DNA from 4 places in the Rheinheimera tilapiae genome. Region 3 is predicted to be linked to each of the others. Evidence: predicted binding sites of a transcription regulator. Region 3 holds the regulator's gene; each other region holds the start of a gene.

The links. Region 3 encodes FNR, which switches genes on or off when oxygen is low (the NO sensors DNR and NnrR bind a similar motif). Its sites were predicted from a motif close to TTGATNTANATCAA; they were not measured.
Region 1: the regulator FNR is predicted to act here: its motif matches at 2,311-2,324, upstream of ACFFJP_RS00620 (cytochrome ubiquinol oxidase subunit I).
Region 2: the regulator FNR is predicted to act here: its motif matches at 1,573-1,586, upstream of ACFFJP_RS14065 (cytochrome ubiquinol oxidase subunit I).
Region 4: the regulator FNR is predicted to act here: its motif matches at 2,801-2,814, upstream of ACFFJP_RS02455 (putative zinc-binding protein).

The regions. Positions count from the first base shown of each region.
Region 1 is NZ_JBHLXP010000001.1:126,612-130,909, reverse strand. It holds gene ACFFJP_RS00630 (sigma-54-dependent transcriptional regulator) at 1-294, opposite strand, end outside; gene ACFFJP_RS00625 (sensor histidine kinase) at 294-2,207, opposite strand; gene ACFFJP_RS00620 (cytochrome ubiquinol oxidase subunit I) at 2,517-3,956, shown strand; gene cydB (cytochrome d ubiquinol oxidase subunit II) at 3,956-4,298, shown strand, end outside.
Region 2 is NZ_JBHLXP010000003.1:712,626-716,923, reverse strand. It holds gene ACFFJP_RS14070 (GH36-type glycosyl hydrolase domain-containing protein) at 1-1,245, shown strand, start outside; gene ACFFJP_RS14065 (cytochrome ubiquinol oxidase subunit I) at 1,674-3,230, shown strand; gene cydB (cytochrome d ubiquinol oxidase subunit II) at 3,232-4,298, shown strand, end outside.
Region 3 is NZ_JBHLXP010000001.1:2,470,462-2,474,759, forward strand. It holds gene ACFFJP_RS10675 (heavy metal translocating P-type ATPase) at 1-771, shown strand, start outside; gene ccoS (cbb3-type cytochrome oxidase assembly protein CcoS) at 768-959, shown strand; gene ACFFJP_RS10685 (sulfite exporter TauE/SafE family protein) at 949-1,620, shown strand; gene fnr (fumarate/nitrate reduction transcriptional regulator Fnr) at 1,657-2,376, shown strand; gene uspE (universal stress protein UspE) at 2,564-3,481, shown strand; gene ttcA (tRNA 2-thiocytidine(32) synthetase TtcA) at 3,576-4,298, shown strand, end outside.
Region 4 is NZ_JBHLXP010000001.1:561,697-565,994, reverse strand. It holds gene ACFFJP_RS02470 (MFS transporter) at 1-438, shown strand, start outside; gene ACFFJP_RS02465 (NnrS family protein) at 461-1,663, shown strand; gene ACFFJP_RS02460 (LysR family transcriptional regulator) at 1,745-2,677, shown strand; gene ACFFJP_RS02455 (putative zinc-binding protein) at 2,873-3,259, shown strand; gene ACFFJP_RS02450 (HesA/MoeB/ThiF family protein) at 3,272-4,039, opposite strand; gene norR (nitric oxide reductase transcriptional regulator NorR) at 4,044-4,298, opposite strand, start outside.

The DNA.
Region 1 (4,298 bases), 2.3 Mb from region 3:
CAGTTCACGCTCGGCGTGACCGGTCAGAATGATCACTGGCTGCCCAGCCAGTTCCGGCAGCGCATTCAGCGTCGCCTGCGGGTCAAAAACTGGCGGCAGGGATAAATCCAGCAAGACTAAATCAACCTGTTGCTGCACCAGAATGGCTTTGGCCTGTGCCAAATCAGCAGCCAGTAACACTTGATGACCCTGCTGTTGCAAAAAGCGCTCGGCCAGCAGCCGGAATGCCGGTTCGTCATCCACCAGCAACACTTTGGCGGTGCGGAAACTATCTAAAGAAAAAGCAGCGCTCATCAGCGTATCTCTCCGGAAACAACAGGCAAATAGAGGGTGAAGCAGACCGGCCAGTCAGGGTCGGTATCATGCTGAATACGGCCCTGATGGGCCAAAATGATGCGGGCCACGATGGCAAGACCCAAGCCACTGCCACCGGCTCTTTTGCTGACAAAAGGCCGGAACAGCTGACCATCCAATAACGCAGGGTCCAGCGCCGGACCGTTATTCAGCACCCGGATCTGCACTTCTGTATCTGAAGTACTAGCCTCAACGCGCAAACAAGCGCCGGGCTGATTGCGTAAAAAAGCAAAGGCGTTGTCGAACAGGTTTTGCAGCACTTGCTGAATCCGATAAGGGTCGGCGTACAACTGCAAATCGGCCGGCATCGCAAGCTCAGTGCGCACGCCATCTGGCGCCTGTAGCAATAACGACTGCACTAAGGGCTGCAGCGGGAACAACGTCGGTTGCAGCTGCAGCCGGCCGGCATACACCAGCATGTCGGCGATCAGCCGGTCCGCCCGTTTTAACTGAGTTTGAATATGACCGCGCAGTTCAGCATCCACGGCAGCAGACGCCATCGAAATAATATTCAGCGGATTGCGCAGCTCATGCGCCATCGATGCTGCCAGCGCGCCCAGCTCAACCAGGTGTTGCTGCGCCAGCTGCTGTTTTTGTGCTTCGGCCAGCGCCAGCGCCGACTGCAAGCGTCCACAGCTGCTGACCAGCAACGAGCCAAACACTTCGGCGGTCAACTTTAACGTCGGTGTCAGGCCCTGCTCACCCGGAATACTGAACTGCCAGTGCTTGCCGCTTTGGTCGTCGCTGTCAGTGGCGATGACCATCAGCTTTAAAGCCGACACCTCAGCACTTTGTGCCAGCAGTTCAGCCCCCTGCAGCAGGCAAATCTGCACCGGTTGTTTCAGTGGCTGTCGGATCAGCAAAGCCGACTGCTCCGCCAGTTGCTGCCAGTCCGCCGCCAGAGACAGCTGTTGTTGCCAGCGACTAACCATGGCTTCACTGAGCTGCACGCCGGGAAAAATCAGCCTCTCAGCCAGGCGACTGGCGGGTCTGTAGGCCGCAGCTGCCAATAACAGCAATAAACTGGAATATAACCACAGCTGCCAGCCCGGCACTGCGGCCAGCGCAGGCATGCCAAACTGACCAAACAGCGAGCTCATCAGCGCCATCAGCAGTAGCAGCAACAAGCCCATCACCAGATAGACCAGGGCACGGCTGGCAAAGGCATTCACCGCCAGCATCTGATACCGCACCACGCTGTACACCAGCAACACCAGATACAACGGCAATACCAGCATCGGATAGGGATACCAGTTCAAACCAAGCGACGGGAAGACAAAACTGGTGGCCAGCAACAAACCAAGACCAGCCGTCATCGAAATGGCTACCACCGAATGATGTTTATTGCCGTGATAGGCATGACGGCCACGCCACAGCACCCAATGCGCCAGCATGCCCAGCAGCACTGTGTACGCCAGATTGAACCAGCCAAAACCGTCAAACAGGAAAAAAACCGGCATGCCGTACAGCGCCTGCACCCGGGCCGACGGCTGCGACCAGCTCAGTAACACCACCAGCACAGACGCCAGCAAAAACCAGGACTGGTATTGCCGCAACCATTCAATCCAGCGCAGCTGTGGCTGTTGCGGCTGCGCTGTGACATAAGCCAAAGCGAATTGCAGGAAAAAGGCCGGCATTAACGGATTGGCCAGAATGAGCGCTTTACCCGGTAACAACAAATCATGTTGCAGCGCCAGATGACCACCACACCAGACAGCCATCATGGCGCAAAAGCCGGCCAGTGGTTTCAGTACCGGCTGAAAACGGGCATGCCACCACAACCAGAGCCCGGTCCAGAGGGCACTGAGACTGGTCAGCCCCAGCATGGTCTCAAATAACATTGCTAAATCCATTGGATCTCCCGGTTCCAGAGTTCTGCATGTCAACGCTGTTGACAGATGCAAAGATGTACAGCGTAAACCAGCTTGTCAGCCACCTCAAGCAGCTTTCAATTTATTGATACAGATCAATGTTTTGTCAGAAATCAAAACACTGGCCCAACAATCGCATTGAGCTGGCATCGCTTTTGACTGATTGGTTCGCCGTGAGAGGAGTTACCTGATGTTATGGTCTGTGTTTTTCACTGAGTTCTGTTTCCTGTTGGGCATTGCCGCCTTGCTGGCCCCGCTGCTGTATTGGGCTGAAAATCGCCGGGGAGCTGCATGATGGAATTAGATTCCGCGATATTGTCCCGGCTGCAGTTTGCGTTTACTGTCAGCTTTCACATTATTTTCCCGTCTATCACTATTGGTCTTGCGACACTGATCGCGATTTGGGAAGGCCTGTGGCTGAAAACCCGTAACCCGCTGTATCTGCAACTGGCTAAATTCTGGATCAAACCTTTTGCCATCACTTTTGGCATGGGCGTAGTGTCCGGCATCGTGCTGTCATACGAATTCGGCACGAACTTCTCGAAGTTTTCCGAGCTGACAGGTGCAGTGATCGGGCCTCTGATGGCTTACGAAGTGCTGACTGCCTTTTTCCTCGAAGCCGGTTTCCTCGGCGTCATGTTGTTTGGCTGGCAACGCGTCAGCGCCCGTCTGCATTTCTTCGCCACATGTACCGTGGCGGTCGGCACCTGGATCTCGGCATTTTGGATCATCGCCGCCAATAGCTGGATGCAAACACCGGCCGGTCACGCCATCGTCGACGGCAAATTTGTGGTGGAAAGCTGGCTGGAAGTCATTTTTAACCCATCGATGCCTTACCGGCTAAGCCATATGCTACTCGCCACCATGCTGACCGCAGGCCTGGTCGTACTGGCCACTTCGGCCTGGTATCTGCGCCGCAAAGAACATATCGCATTCGCCCGCAAAGGCCTGTCGTTTTCACTATGGTGGTTATTGATTTTTGCGCCGCTGCAGGCTTTTGTCGGTGATTTGCATGGTTTGAATGTGAAAGAACATCAGCCGGTGAAACTGGCGGCGATGGAAGGGATCTGGCCAGCGCGCGAACAGAACGTGCCGCTATTATTGTTTGCGATCCCAGACCCGGTACAGGAGAAAAACCACTTTGAAGTGGCGATCCCCGGCATGGCAAGTTTGATCCTGACGCATGACTGGCAAGGTGAATTGACCGGTCTGCAATCAGTACCTAAAGCCGACAGACCTAATGTGCCGCTGGTGTTTTTCTCGTTCCGCATCATGGTTGGGCTGGGCGTGCTGATGATTGTTGTCGCACTTTGGGGGCTTTGGCTGCGCCGACGGGAAGCTTTGTATCAGCAACCGTTGTTCTTGTGGCTGTGCAGTATGCTGGCTCCCACTGGCGTAATTGCCGTGCTGGCTGGCTGGTATGTGGTCGAAATAGGCCGGCAACCCTGGATTGTCTATGGTCTGGTCCGTACCAGTGATGTGGTATCGCCACTGCCACCGGAGCGCGTCGCGTTGTCGCTGACTTTATTTGTGCTGACTTACAGCCTGTTATTTGCGGTCTACCTGTATTTCTTCCGCAAGTTGATTAAAAAAGGCCCACCGCCGCTGGAGTCGTTACAACAACATCTGATTGGCGTGGAAGCCTCAGGTTATGCGCTGGCGCTGACCAAAACGCTGCACCCGGCTGAACACCGCACCGACACCGACCGTCACAACGAAGGAGCGAAATAATGGATTTGCCACTGTTTTATTTCCTGTTACTCGGCTTTGCCATTCTGATGTACGTCCTGCTGGATGGCTTTGACTTAGGGATCGGCATTTTGTACCCATGGTTTCGGGACGAAGCCGACAAAGACCAGCTGATGCGGTCCATCTCACACGTCTGGGACGGCAACGAAACCTGGCTGGTATTTGGCGGGGTCATTCTGTTCGGCGCTTTTCCGGCCGCGTACGCCGGCCTGACATCGGCATTGTACGCACCCATTATGCTGATGCTGATTGGATTGATTTTCCGCGGAGTCGCTTTTGAATACCGTTTTAAATCCACCACGTCCAAACGCTGGTGGAACCGGG
Region 2 (4,298 bases), on a different contig from region 3:
GAAATGCCGGACGGGGTTTTGCTGCATATGGATGCGCAGTTGAAATATATCAATCAGGTGCCGCATACCGACCAATGTGTCTGGCTGCCGCTGTTCCTGCGCGCCTACCTCGATGAAACTAACGACTGGGCACTGCTGGATGAACAAGTGGGCTACAAAGAAGTAGAAGCCGACGCGTCCACAGTGACCGAACATTTGCATCGCGCCATGGCCTGGCTTTGGCAGAAAAAAGACGCCCGTGGGTTAAGTTATATCGAGCAGGGCGACTGGTGTGATCCGATGAATATGGTCGGTTACAAAGGCCGTGGGGTGTCGGGCTGGCTCAGTCTGGCGGCGGCTTATGCGCTGAATACCTGGGCTGATCTTTGTGAAAATCGGGGTGAAATCCAGAGCGAAAACCGGGGCGAAATCGAGCAGGCCGCAGACTACCGGGCCAAGGCTGCAGCCTTTAATCAGGCGGTGAATAGCTATCTGTGGGACGGCCAATGGTATGGCCGGGGCATTACCGACGATGATGTGGTGTTTGGTATCAGCAAAGATCCCGAAGGTCGGATCTACTTAAATCCACAAAGCTGGGCGCTGTTAAGCGGCGCGGCCAGTCCAGCGCAGCAGCAGGCGTTGTTACAGGCAGTGGATGCGCAGCTGCAAACCCCTTACGGCGTGCAGATGCTCGCGCCGGCTTATACCGCGATGCGCGACGATGTCGGCCGGGTCACGCAAAAATTCCCCGGCTCGGCCGAAAATGGTTCTGTGTATAACCACGCCGCCGCCTTTTATTTGTATGCCTTGTATCAGGTGGGCGAGGCGGACCGCGCATTTCAGGTGCTGCGCCAGATGTTGCCGTCAGACGATGAGGCTGAGCAGCGTCAGCGCGGCCAGTTGCCGGTGTTTTTGCCGAATTATTATCGCGGCGCTTTTAGCCAATACCCGCGCACTGCCGGCCGTTCCAGTCAGCTGCTCAATACCGGCACTGTGCACTGGGTGTATCGCTGCCTGATTGAACAGCTGTTTGGTCTCAAAGGCGAAGGCAAGGGCCTGCGTATCGCGCCGCAATTGCCGGCGCACTGGCCACAGGCGACCGTCACTCGGCGTTTTCGCGGCGCTGTGATTGAATGCAGCTTTAGCCGTCAGGCCGGCATTAATGCGTCGCAGGTTTATCTGCAAAACCAGCTGCTGTCCGACAATTTATTGCCAGAGATCCAATCCGGCCGGATTTACCGGCTACGGGTGTTATTGCCGCTGTGACGCTCGCTGCACACCCGCCCGGCAGACAGCTTGTGCTATGCCAGGTCTGCTGGTTGCCTTTGACCGGAATCGGCAGTGCTTTTTTCGGGTCATTTGCAAAAATATGAAGCTGTTCCAATACTTAGCCACTGTTTGCAGGGATACAGCACTGCTGTGGCAAATTGTCGCAGCACCCGCTTTTACCCCTCGAGTTTGATTCTAATCAAGGTTTAAACCCTGCAAGCGGCGGACAATAGTCTGGCGCTGATTGACTGCATCCCATCGCGTTGCGACAGAACCTCGTTGCAACAGAACCTGGCGGGGGGCAGCGCTGTTGTGATGGCAAATTTGATGTTGATCAATAACCCGGCAGTTAGGCTTCGCTGTTTTGCAAGACAGCTCTTACATTAGTAAGTGATTAAGTAAATTAACCCCACAGGAGACGGTGGATGGATATCGTCGAACTCTCGCGCTTGCAGTTTGCCTTTACGGCAATGTACCACTTCTTATTTGTGCCGCTGACGCTCGGTATGACGTTTTTACTGGCGATCATGGAATCGGTTTATGTGATGACCGGCAAAGAAATTTACCGCGATATGACCAAATTCTGGGGCAAGTTGTTTGCCATCAACTTCGCGCTGGGGGTCACTACCGGTATCGCGATGGAATTCCAGTTCGGTACCAACTGGTCTTATTATTCGCATTATGTCGGCGATATTTTTGGCGCGCCGCTGGCTATTGAAGGCCTGATGGCGTTTTTCCTCGAATCGACGCTGGTTGGTCTGTTTTTCTTCGGTTGGGACCGGTTAAGCAAGGTGCAGCATTTAGCTGTGACCTGGCTGGTGGCCTTAGGCTCTAACCTGTCGGCGCTGTGGATTTTGATTGCCAACGGCTGGATGCAAAACCCGGTCGGTGCCGAATTTAACTATGTAACGATGCGGATGGAAATGACCAGCTTCAGCGAAGTCATTTTTAACCCGGTGGCGCAGGTCAAATTTGTCCATACCGTGTCGGCTGGTTATGTCACAGGCGCGATGTTTGTGCTGGCCATTTCGGCCTGGTACATGCTTAAAGGCCGCGATTTAGCCTTTGCCCGCCGCAGTTTTGCTATTGCCTCGGCCTTTGGTCTGGCGGCGTCTGTGTCGGTGATTGTGCTCGGTGATGAATCCGGTTATGAGCTCGGCGACGTGCAGCGGGTGAAACTGGCAGCGGTGGAAGCGGAATGGGAGACCCATCCGGCGCCGGCGTCTTTTACCGTGATTGGCGTGCCAAACAGCGAAACGCAAACCACTGACTATGCCGTGAAAATTCCCTATGCACTCGGTCTGATTGCGACCCGCTCACTGGATGAACCGGTTAGTGGTCTGAAGGACTTAAAAGAGCAGCATCGCGCCCGTATCGTCAATGGCATTGAAGCCTATCGCTTATTGCGCCTGCTGCGCGGCGGCGATACTTCTGCCGAGACCAAAGCTGCCTTTGACAGTGTGAAAAAAGACTTAGGCTATGGCCTGCTAGTCACCGCTTATGCTGAAGACCCAAGTAAAGCCACGCCAGAGCAAATTCAGGCGGCAGTTGATGGCAGTATTCCGCAGGTGGCACCGATGTTCTGGAGCTTCCGCATCATGGTCGCGGCCGGTTTTGCCATGCTGGTAATTTTTGCCCTGAGTTTCTACTACAGCGCCAAACGACTGGAACGTAAACCAACCTGGTTGTTAAAAGCTGCCCTGTTTGGTCTGCCATTGCCGTGGATCGCCTGTGAAGCCGGCTGGTTTGTGGCGGAATACGGTCGTCAGCCTTGGGCGGTCGGTGAAGTGCTGCCAACCCATATGGCGGCGTCTGGTTTAACCCCGGCCGAGATCTGGACCAGTCTGATCCTGATCACTGTGCTCTATACCATTTTCCTGATTATCGAAGTCTGGCTGATGCAGCATTTTGCCCGCAAAGGCCCGTCCAGCCTGCATACCGGCAAATACGATTTCGAAACCGGCAAAGCGACTGAGGTGTAACATGGATTACGAATTTTTAAGATTTATCTGGTGGTTATTGATTGGCGTGCTGTTTATCGGCTTTGCCATTACCGACGGTTTTGATATGGGCGTCGGTGCTTTGTTAAAAGTGGTCGGTAAAAACGACATGGAGCGGCGGGTGATGATTAATGCCGTCGCGCCGCACTGGGACGGTAATCAGGTCTGGCTCATCACCGCCGGTGGCGCCTTGTTTGCTGCCTGGCCGCCGGTCTATGCCACCGCATTCAGTGGTTTTTATCTGGCGATGATGCTGACGCTTGCTGCACTTTTTATGCGTCCGATTGGCTTTGACTACCGCTCGAAGCTGGAAAATCCGGCTTGGCGCAGCAACTGGGACTGGGCGCTGACCTTTGGCTCGGCCGTGCCACCAATCATTTTTGGTGTGGCCTTTGGTAATTTGCTACAAGGCGTGCCGTTCCATTTTGACGAACTGCTGCGTATCAAATATACCGGTAGCTTCTTTGCACTGTTAAACCCATTTGCGTTGTTGGTGGGCGTGCTGAGCTTGCTGATGTTTGTTAGTCAAGGCGCGGCTTACCTGCAGATGAAAACCGAAGGCGACATCCTGAAACGCAGTCAAACAGTGGGGTTGATTGCCGGTTTGGGTGCTGCAGCGTTGTTTGTGCTGGCCGGTGTTTGGCTCAATGCCGGCATTGATGGTTATGTGGTGACCAGCGCTTTGGATAGCAATGCGATTAATAACGCCGTCAGCAAAACGGTGGAAGTGCGCAGTGGTGCCTGGTTGCAGAACTATGCCAGTTATCCGCTGCTGTGGCTGGCACCGGTATTAGGCGTAGCTGCATTTGCGCTGAGCGGCCTGCTAAGCAAAGCTGGTAAAGGCGCGCTGGCATTCCTGCTGACTTCATTAGGTCAGGCCGGCGTGATCCTGACCTGTGGCATCTCGATGTTCCCGTTTGTCATGCCGTCCAGCTCGATGCCGAACCACAGTCTGACCATGTGGGATGCAACATCCAGTGAGCTGACATTAAAAATTATGTTCTTTGTTGCCTGTGTGTTTGTGCCTATTGTGCTCGGTTATACCATCTG
Region 3 (4,298 bases):
AATCTGGAGCAGCAATCTGAACATCCGATCGCCCGGGCTTTTAGCCCTTTCTTTCAACAAGCCTTACCGCTGGAGAACGTTAGCCTCAGTGTCGGTGCCGGTTTGTCAGGTGTTTATCAACAACAGAAGCTACGCATTGGCCGGCCGGATTTCTGTGGCCTGGATCCACAAGACCCTCGACTGGCGGGCGCTCAGGTATGTTTGTCAATCAACGGGGAGTTAGCAGCAACAGTACAACTGGCGGACCAGCTCAGGCCAGAAGTCTCGACGCTGATCCCTGCTCTGCTGCAACGTCAGCTAAAGCTAGCGATCCTGACCGGTGACGCTTCAGCCGCAGCGCCAGCCGTGGCCACGCAGCTGGGTATCAACGAGCTGTGGCAAGGTTGCAGCCCGGAGCAAAAAGTCAGTGCGATCCAGCTGTCGGTACAAGCTGGCGAAACTGTGTTGATGGTTGGCGACGGTATCAACGACAGTCCGTGTTTTCATGCTGCGCATGTGTCTGTTGCACTCGACAGTGGCACCGAACTGTCAAAGAACCAGGCTGACGTGGTGTTGCTGCACAACGACTTACAGCAGCTGCAAACCCTGATTGATGGTGCGCGTCAGGCACATCGCGTGGTACGGCAAAATCTGTGGTGGGCAGCCGGGTACAATCTGGTTATCATCCCGTTGGCGGTCTGTGGTTTTGTCTCGCCTTATGTCGCAGTGATCGGTATGTCCTGCAGTTCATTGCTCGTGGTGTCTAATTCATTACGGTTGCTCAAATCATGAGTATTATCTACGTCTTGATCCCGATAGCTATCATCTTTGTGATGATTGGCATCGCAGTATTTTTCTGGGCGGTGCGTTCTAAACAGTTTGACGACCTGGATAAAGAAGGTTTCAGCATCCTGTTTAACGAAAAACCAGCGTCTACAACACCACCAGCCGACAGCACGCCGCCATCCCGTGAACCCTGATATTTTCGCCGCATTTTTTGTCGGCCTGTTTGGCAGCGCGCATTGCTTGTTAATGTGCGGCGGGATGGCCGGTGCACTGCAGATGCTGATGCCACCATCACGTCCCCGCCGCTATGCGCTGCAGCTGATGCTGGGCCTCGGTCGTATTAGCAGCTATGCGCTGACCGGTGCCTTATTTGGCGGCCTTGGCGCCACGATGATTGGCAGTACCGGCTTAATGCCGCAGTGGCTGCAACTGTTCGCTGGTTTGATGTTATTGGCGATGGCGCTGTATATCAGCCGATTATGGTTTGGCTTGCTGAAACTGGAACGTGCCGGACAAGCGTTATGGCGCCGGGTCCAGCCACTGAGTCAAAAGCTACTGCCGCTGGATTCTGCTCTCAAAGCTTATACCTATGGCTTATGTTGGGGCTATTTACCTTGTGGTCTGGTGTATTCAGCATTGAGCTGGAGCCTCGGCAGTGGCAGTGCCAGTCAGGGCGCCTTGTGGATGGCGCTGTTTGGTCTTGGCACACTGCCGGCTGTGCTGCTGGCGGGTCAGACCGCAGACGCGCTAAGGCAGTTACAGCAACAGCAATGGGTGCGATATGGACTGGCAGCCGTCCTGGCCGCTTACGCGTTACAGACAATTTACCTTGCACTTCGGGCTCTGGTTTTTTAAGCTGGGCATACTTTGGATGGAGTTTGGAAACCTGCGATGAGTTCACCTTCAAGTATTAATTGTCAGCACTGTGGTTTCAGTCAGCTGTGCCTGCCTTTCACCCTCAACGACCAAGAGCTTGATAAGCTTGATCAAATCATCCAGCGTAAACGTCCGTCGCACAAAGGCGATCATTTATTTGAAGCCGGAAAACCGTTACAGGCGTTGTACGCAGTACGCACAGGTTCTTTTAAGACTTATACCCTGACCGAACAAGGTGAAGAACAAATCACCGGTTTTCATTTACCTGGCGATGTCATTGGTTTTGACGCCATCGGTGATCAGCACCACCCTAGCTATGCTCAGGCGCTGGAAACCGCAATGGTTTGCGAGATCCCGTTTAACAACCTCGATAGTCTGTTAGATCAGGTGCCTAAGCTGCGTCAGCAACTGATGCGGCTGATGAGTCAGGATATCCACGGTGACCAGCAAATGATGCTGTTGCTGAACCGAAAAACCGCTGAAGAAAAACTGGCTGCATTTATCACCAATCTGGCACAACGTTTCGGCAGCCGCGGTTTCTCACGCAAAGAATTCCGTCTGACGATGACCCGCGGTGAGATTGGCAACTATCTCGGTTTAACCGTCGAAACTATCAGTCGCCTGCTGGGACGCTTTCACAAAGATGAGCTGATTCATGTCGACGGTAAACTGATCACTATCGCCAATTTTGAAGAATTAAGCCGTATCGCCGGAATGGCGCAAATCGGCCGCTGATGTTGTGTTGATCGCCAGCAAAACCGCCTTAGGGCGGTTTTGTTGTTTCTGCCCCTGACAGCACTGAACGCAGACTTCTTCCGGGAACCAATCGGCGCTTCATTGATCCAACACAACATCACCAAACGCGAAGCGGATTAACTTAGCTACAATGATTCTGTACCTGTGACCGCAAAGGAGAATGATGATGGCGACATATCAGGATGTGCTGGTGGTGCTCGATCCCAGTACTGATCAGCAAAAAGCGTTGGCAAGAGCCATAGAACTGGCCGAGCACACCGCCTGTAAAATCACTGCTTTTTTATCCATCTACGATTTCTCTTACGAAATGACGACGATGTTATCCGGTGAAGAACGCGAATCGATGCGTCAGGCCGTGATCACCGACCGCGAGATTTGGATCCAGGAATTATTGCATCAGGCCCGCACCAAAGGCATAGCCTGCAGCGCCAAAGTGGTCTGGCACAACCGCCCGTTTGAAGCGGTTGTGCAGGCAGTTACCGAACATGGTTATGATTTGGTGATCAAAGGCACCCATGACCATGATGTGCTCAAATCAATGATTTTTACCCCAACCGACTGGCATATTCTGCGTAAATGCCCCTGCCCGGTGTTACTGGTCAAAGAACATGCCTGGCCGGCGCAAGGCAATATACTGGCAGCGGTCAATGCCGGCAGTGAGAAACCACATCACAAAGCGCTGAATCACATTATTATTCGCCAGGCGCAAGCGATGGCCGCGATGCTGAACGCCAAAGTGCATCTGGTCAATGCGTATCCGGGGACGCCTATTCATGTGGCGATTGAGATCCCGGAATTTAATCCGGTTGAATACAACGACAGCATGCGCCATCACCATGTTGATGCAGCGAATGCGCTGGCTGGTCAGTTTGATCTCACCGCAGAATCGGTCCACGTGCAGGAAGGCATGCCGGAAGATGTGATCCCGCGTGTGGCCAAGGAACTGGACGCTGAGATGGTGATTATCGGCACTATCGGTCGCACCGGTTTGTCGGCAGCCATTATTGGCAATACCGCCGAACATGTGATTGACCGGCTCGATTGCGACGTGTTGGCGCTAAAACCGGACGCGCCAGTCGCATAACAGTCGATGTTCCACGCCCGTAACCAAGAATTGGAATTGGCAAGCGGGCGTGATCCGCTATAATGTGCGCCTTTTTTACTGTCTGGGTAGCATCATGTCACACTCCGCTGAAGCCAAAGCGCAATATAATCTGAACAAACTGCACAAAAGACTGCGTCGTGGCGTGGGTCAGGCCATCGCTGATTTTGGCATGATTGAGGAAGGCGACAAAATCATGGTCTGCCTGTCCGGTGGCAAAGACAGTTATACCTTGCTCGACATTCTGCTGAATCTGCAGCAATCCGCCCCGATCAACTTCAGCATTGTGGCGGTCAATCTGGACCAGAAACAACCGGGCTTTCCGGCGCACGTGTTGCCTACTTACTTAGATGGCATCGGCGTGGATTACCAAATCGTCACTGAAGACACCTATTCCATCGTCAAAGAAAAAATTCCTGAAGGCAAAACTACCTGTTCTTTATGCAGCCGGTTGCGTCGGGGCATTTTATACCGCACCGCCAAAGAGCTGGGCGCGACCAAAATCGCACTGGGCCACCATCGGGATGACATGATTGAAACGATGTTTCTGAACATGTTCTACGGCGGTAAAATGAAGTCGATGCCACCGAAGCTGATTAGCGACAATGGCGAACACATCGTGATCCGCCCGCTGGCATACTGCCGGGAAAAAGATATCGAAAAATACGCCACCGCACGTGAATTCCCAATTATCCCGTGCAATTTATGTGGTTCACAGGATGGTTTGCAACGTCAGGTAGTGAAAGAAATGCTGCAGGACTGGGACAAACGCTTCCCGGGCCGGATTGAAACGATGTTC
Region 4 (4,298 bases), 1.9 Mb from region 3:
GTGTTCTGGATTTGCCTGTGTTGTTTGTTTTTCTTAAGTTACCCGCCCACCGACTTAGTGATCCGCGGCATTGATAAGCAGGTTGCACTGCACATTGAAATTAATGTTTGGCTGTTCACTGCACTGTTGTTTATCGTCGGCATCGCCCAGGGCTTAGGCCGTGCCAGCGTGTACAGCTTGTTATATCGCTATTACCCGCAACGATTTGGTGCTGCATCGGGCATGGTCTCTGCGATTGCAGCAACCGGCGGTTTCACACTCCCCATCCTATTTGGCTTATCTCAGGACTTGCTGGGCATTTACAGCGGTTGTTTTATGCTGCTGTATGGCGTGCTGGCCCTTTGCATGATCCTGATGTTTTTTGCTAACCAACGTGAGCAATTCCAACTAGCGCTTGCCAAAGCACGCGCGGACAACTTTCTAGCTGACGACCATTAACTCGTCGCTGTATGAGGACTTTATGCAAATCACAGATCTAGCTCAGGAGCAGAAAATTCCAGTGTTACTGCGTCTGGCGTTTCGGCCGTTATTTTTAGGCGCTGCCTCTTTTTCAGCTCTGGCTATTGCATGGTGGGGCGCCATTCTCGCCGGTTGGGTTACTTTCAAACCTGCACTGCCTATAGTTTTTTGGCACAGCCACGAAATGGTGTTCGGTTTTGGCAGTGCCGTTGTTGCCGGATTTTTGCTGACTGCGATGCAAAACTGGACCGGGCTGCGCGCGCCGCATGGCAAACCATTAGCCCTGTTAGTGGCCTGTTGGTTGCTGGCGCGACTGGCGAACGCAGCGCCAGTCGCAATGCCGTTACCACTGTTGATATTGATTGATTTGAGCTTTTTACCATTGGCTGCCGGGTTACTGGCAAAACCATTGATTGCCGCCCGGCAATATCGCAACTTGTTTTTTATTCCGTTATTGCTGGTATTAACCATCTGCAATGCTCTGATGTGGTTTGGCCTAACACCGGGTTATGAACAGTTACAGAATCATGGGTCTACCAGTGCGGTGTTGTTGATCACGCTGGTGATGGCGATTGTTGGCGGCCGCGTGCTGCCGATGTTTACCGCCAATGGCACTCGCACCACGCGGGTTACCTCACTGGTTTGGTTGGATCGGGCGGCACTTGGCAGCTGCTGGGCGGTATTTGGCTTTCACTTTTTCCATTTGCAAACGTGGCTTCCCACCCAAGTACCTTTTTTATTGTGTTCAGTCGCCGCAACGCTGCTCGCAGTGCGGGCTGCCCGCTGGAAAATTTGGATCACCTGGCAAGAGCCACTACTGTGGTCTTTACATGTGGCTTATTGGTGTATTCCGGCCGGTCTGGCGCTCTTTGCCGCACGCTACGCAGGTCTTGCGGTGACACAGAGTCTTGCGATCCATATGCTGACGGTTGGCGCTATGGGGGCGATGATCCTGTCAATGATGTCCAGAGTGTCACTGGGACATACCGGCCGGCAACTGAAGACATCGCGCTGGATGCCGCTGGCGTTCGCTGCCTTAATCGCCGCCATGGTTTGTCGTGTATTGCTGCCTTTGCAATCCAGCCAGTGGTACCTGACCGGGGTGTTAATATCAGCCGTTTGTTGGGTTGTCGGGTTTATGCTGTTTCTGCTCTGTTACTGGAAAATTCTGACTAGCCCGCGTGCAGATGGGCATCCCGGATAATGGTGATGAGTAACGAAGGCTGATTCGGTGCCGCTGCTGCTATAAGAACAGTCTGACGAATGGGTGAAAAAGGAAAACGATGTGAATATCAGTTTTCGTCAGCTCAAAGCTTTTGTCGCCGTGGCGCGGCTCGGTAATTTAGGCGCGGCCGCTGACCAGCTATGCCTGACGCGTGGCGCCATTTCCCAAGCGCTGAAAGAGCTGGAACTGCAGCTCGGTACGCCGTTATTTGACCGCGCCCATCCGCATCTGCTGCTGAACAGTGAAGGCGCGTTGTTGCTGCCGCTGGCGGATGAAATGCTGACACGGCTGGATGATATCAGCGCGCTGTTTCAGCAGAGCGGTGAAACAGGCGGCAGCGGCAAAGCCGTGCTGCGCATCGGTGCCAGTCAGACCATCGGCAATTATCTGTTGCCGTCTTTGCTGGCGCAGCTCGGGCCGGAGTGGCGGCTTAGTGTGTTTATCGCCAACAGTCAGCAACTGGCCGAACGGTTGCTGGCATTTGAGCTCGATTTGGCGCTGATTGAAGGTGAAGTGACGCATCCGCAGCTGCACAGCGAAGCCTGGCAGCAGGACCAAATGCTGCTGGTGACCAGCCCAATACATCCGCTGGCGCAGCGCACGGCAGCCAGCGACGCAGTGCTGAGCGCCGCCGATTTGGCTGGTCAATATTGGGTGCTGCGGGAAGCACAGTCCGGCAGCCGCGAGCAGTTTGATAAATACTTGCGGCCACAGTTATCAGCGCTTGGCACAGTGTTGGAACTGAATACGTTAGAAGCGGTGCTGAATACCGTGCAACAAGGCCTCGGCCTGACACTGGTGTCTGAACTCGCGGTGCAGGACCGGCTGCGCAGCGGCGCCTTAGTCGTGTTGCCGTTCAGCCAACCCATGCCGCGCCAGCTGCACTTATGCTGGCATCAGGACAAATATCTATCAGCCGTCAGCCAACGATTTAAAAGTATCTGCAAGAAAAATAAAGTGAGTTCAGTGCAGTCAGCAACAATCGCATTTTAAAAACTCGGTGGTTCTTAAGCCCTTAGAGATTATTAGTCAGAAAACGGTTTTCATTGAATAGATCATTGTTTTAACCTCTCCGAGTAACACAACTACCCCTGAATGAGTAGGCGCGAACCCAGCTTGATTTATATCAAGTTCTAACACGCAACCAAGCCGCAGACTGAGTCCAATACTTCAACAGGAGTTTTCAGGATGTCTCATTTTGCCAATCAAAAACCGCTGGTGTATGCCTGTTCAGGCTGCTCAAACGTAGCACAACTGACCAATGATTTAGCGGTTGTGCTGGACAGAGAAGGGATCGCCGAAATGTCTTGTATAGCAGGGATCGGCGGCAAAATTAAATCTCTGGTCAAAGTCGCACAGTCAGGGCGGCCGGTGCTGGCACTGGATGGCTGCCCACTAAATTGCGTGCGTCAGACACTGGCTACCGTGAACGTCATTCCGACTTGGCACATTGAAGTCACTTCCTTTGGTTATAAAAAATCGCGACAAGAAGATTGTACTTTAAGTGCCGCCTATGAATTGCTGCAACATATTCAGGGCGAGTTGCTGTCAGAACCTCATGCGGGCTTGCACTGAATTCTGCAAAATTTACGTGGCTTTATCACAACAACAATTCTGTTGTTTCATGATACTGAAACTCTGCCACTGGCTTTGTAATGCATCAAATATCCTGAGCTGGTGCCATGGTAAATCCTGAGCACCCGATAGCCACAACATGGCCCATAGGGCTTGTTGCACGCCAATCAGTCCAACCACCGGTGCAAAAATCCCGGCCTCCAGACAGGTTAACTGTTGTTCGCCGAACAGTCTGGATACACAACGATAACAAGGCCCGCTACCGTCATTTTTGAAGCAGCAGAGCTGACCTTCGAAGCGGATAGCCGCAGCGCTGATTAATGGTGTTTGTGCCTGCACGCAAGCATCACTGATTTGTTGGCGGATAACCAAATTATCTGTGCAATCAAGCACCAGGTCATGGCGCCCAACCAATTCTGTTAAAAGGTCTTCATCAGCAAACTGACAAATCGCTTCGATACGAATGTCCGGATTTTGCTGTGAAAGCCAATGTGCTGCGGTTTGTGCCTTAAATTTACCGATGTCTGCGTTGGTGTATAAAATCTGGCGCTGCAAATTCGTCAGATCAATCGTATCACCGTCAACCAGGGTTAACTGCCCTACACCACCGCTGCATAAATATGGCGCCGCCGCACAGCCTAAGCCACCCATGCCTACCAGCAAAACTTTACTGTTCAGCAATCGTTCCTGCCCATCTAAGTCGACAGCTGGCAGCATAATTTGCCTGCTATAACGGCGGGTTTGCTGCAAAGAATCCAAGCTTACCATTGGACTAACCATGGCATTATTCCTTATCCGATAAAGTAGTTGCAGCTAATTGTGTCAGCTTTTCACTATGTTTCGCAGACTGCTTGATACCGAGCTTTAAGGCGAGCTTATGCAAATTACTTGGGTCCAACGCCAACTTCCTGGCAGCAATTGACCAATTTGCATCGCTAGTTTGTAACGTAGTCACAATCATCTCACGCTGAAAATGCGCAACTGCCGCTTTTAACCCTATGCCAGATGGCAGCTGGATTGTAGTTTCAGACGGACCCTC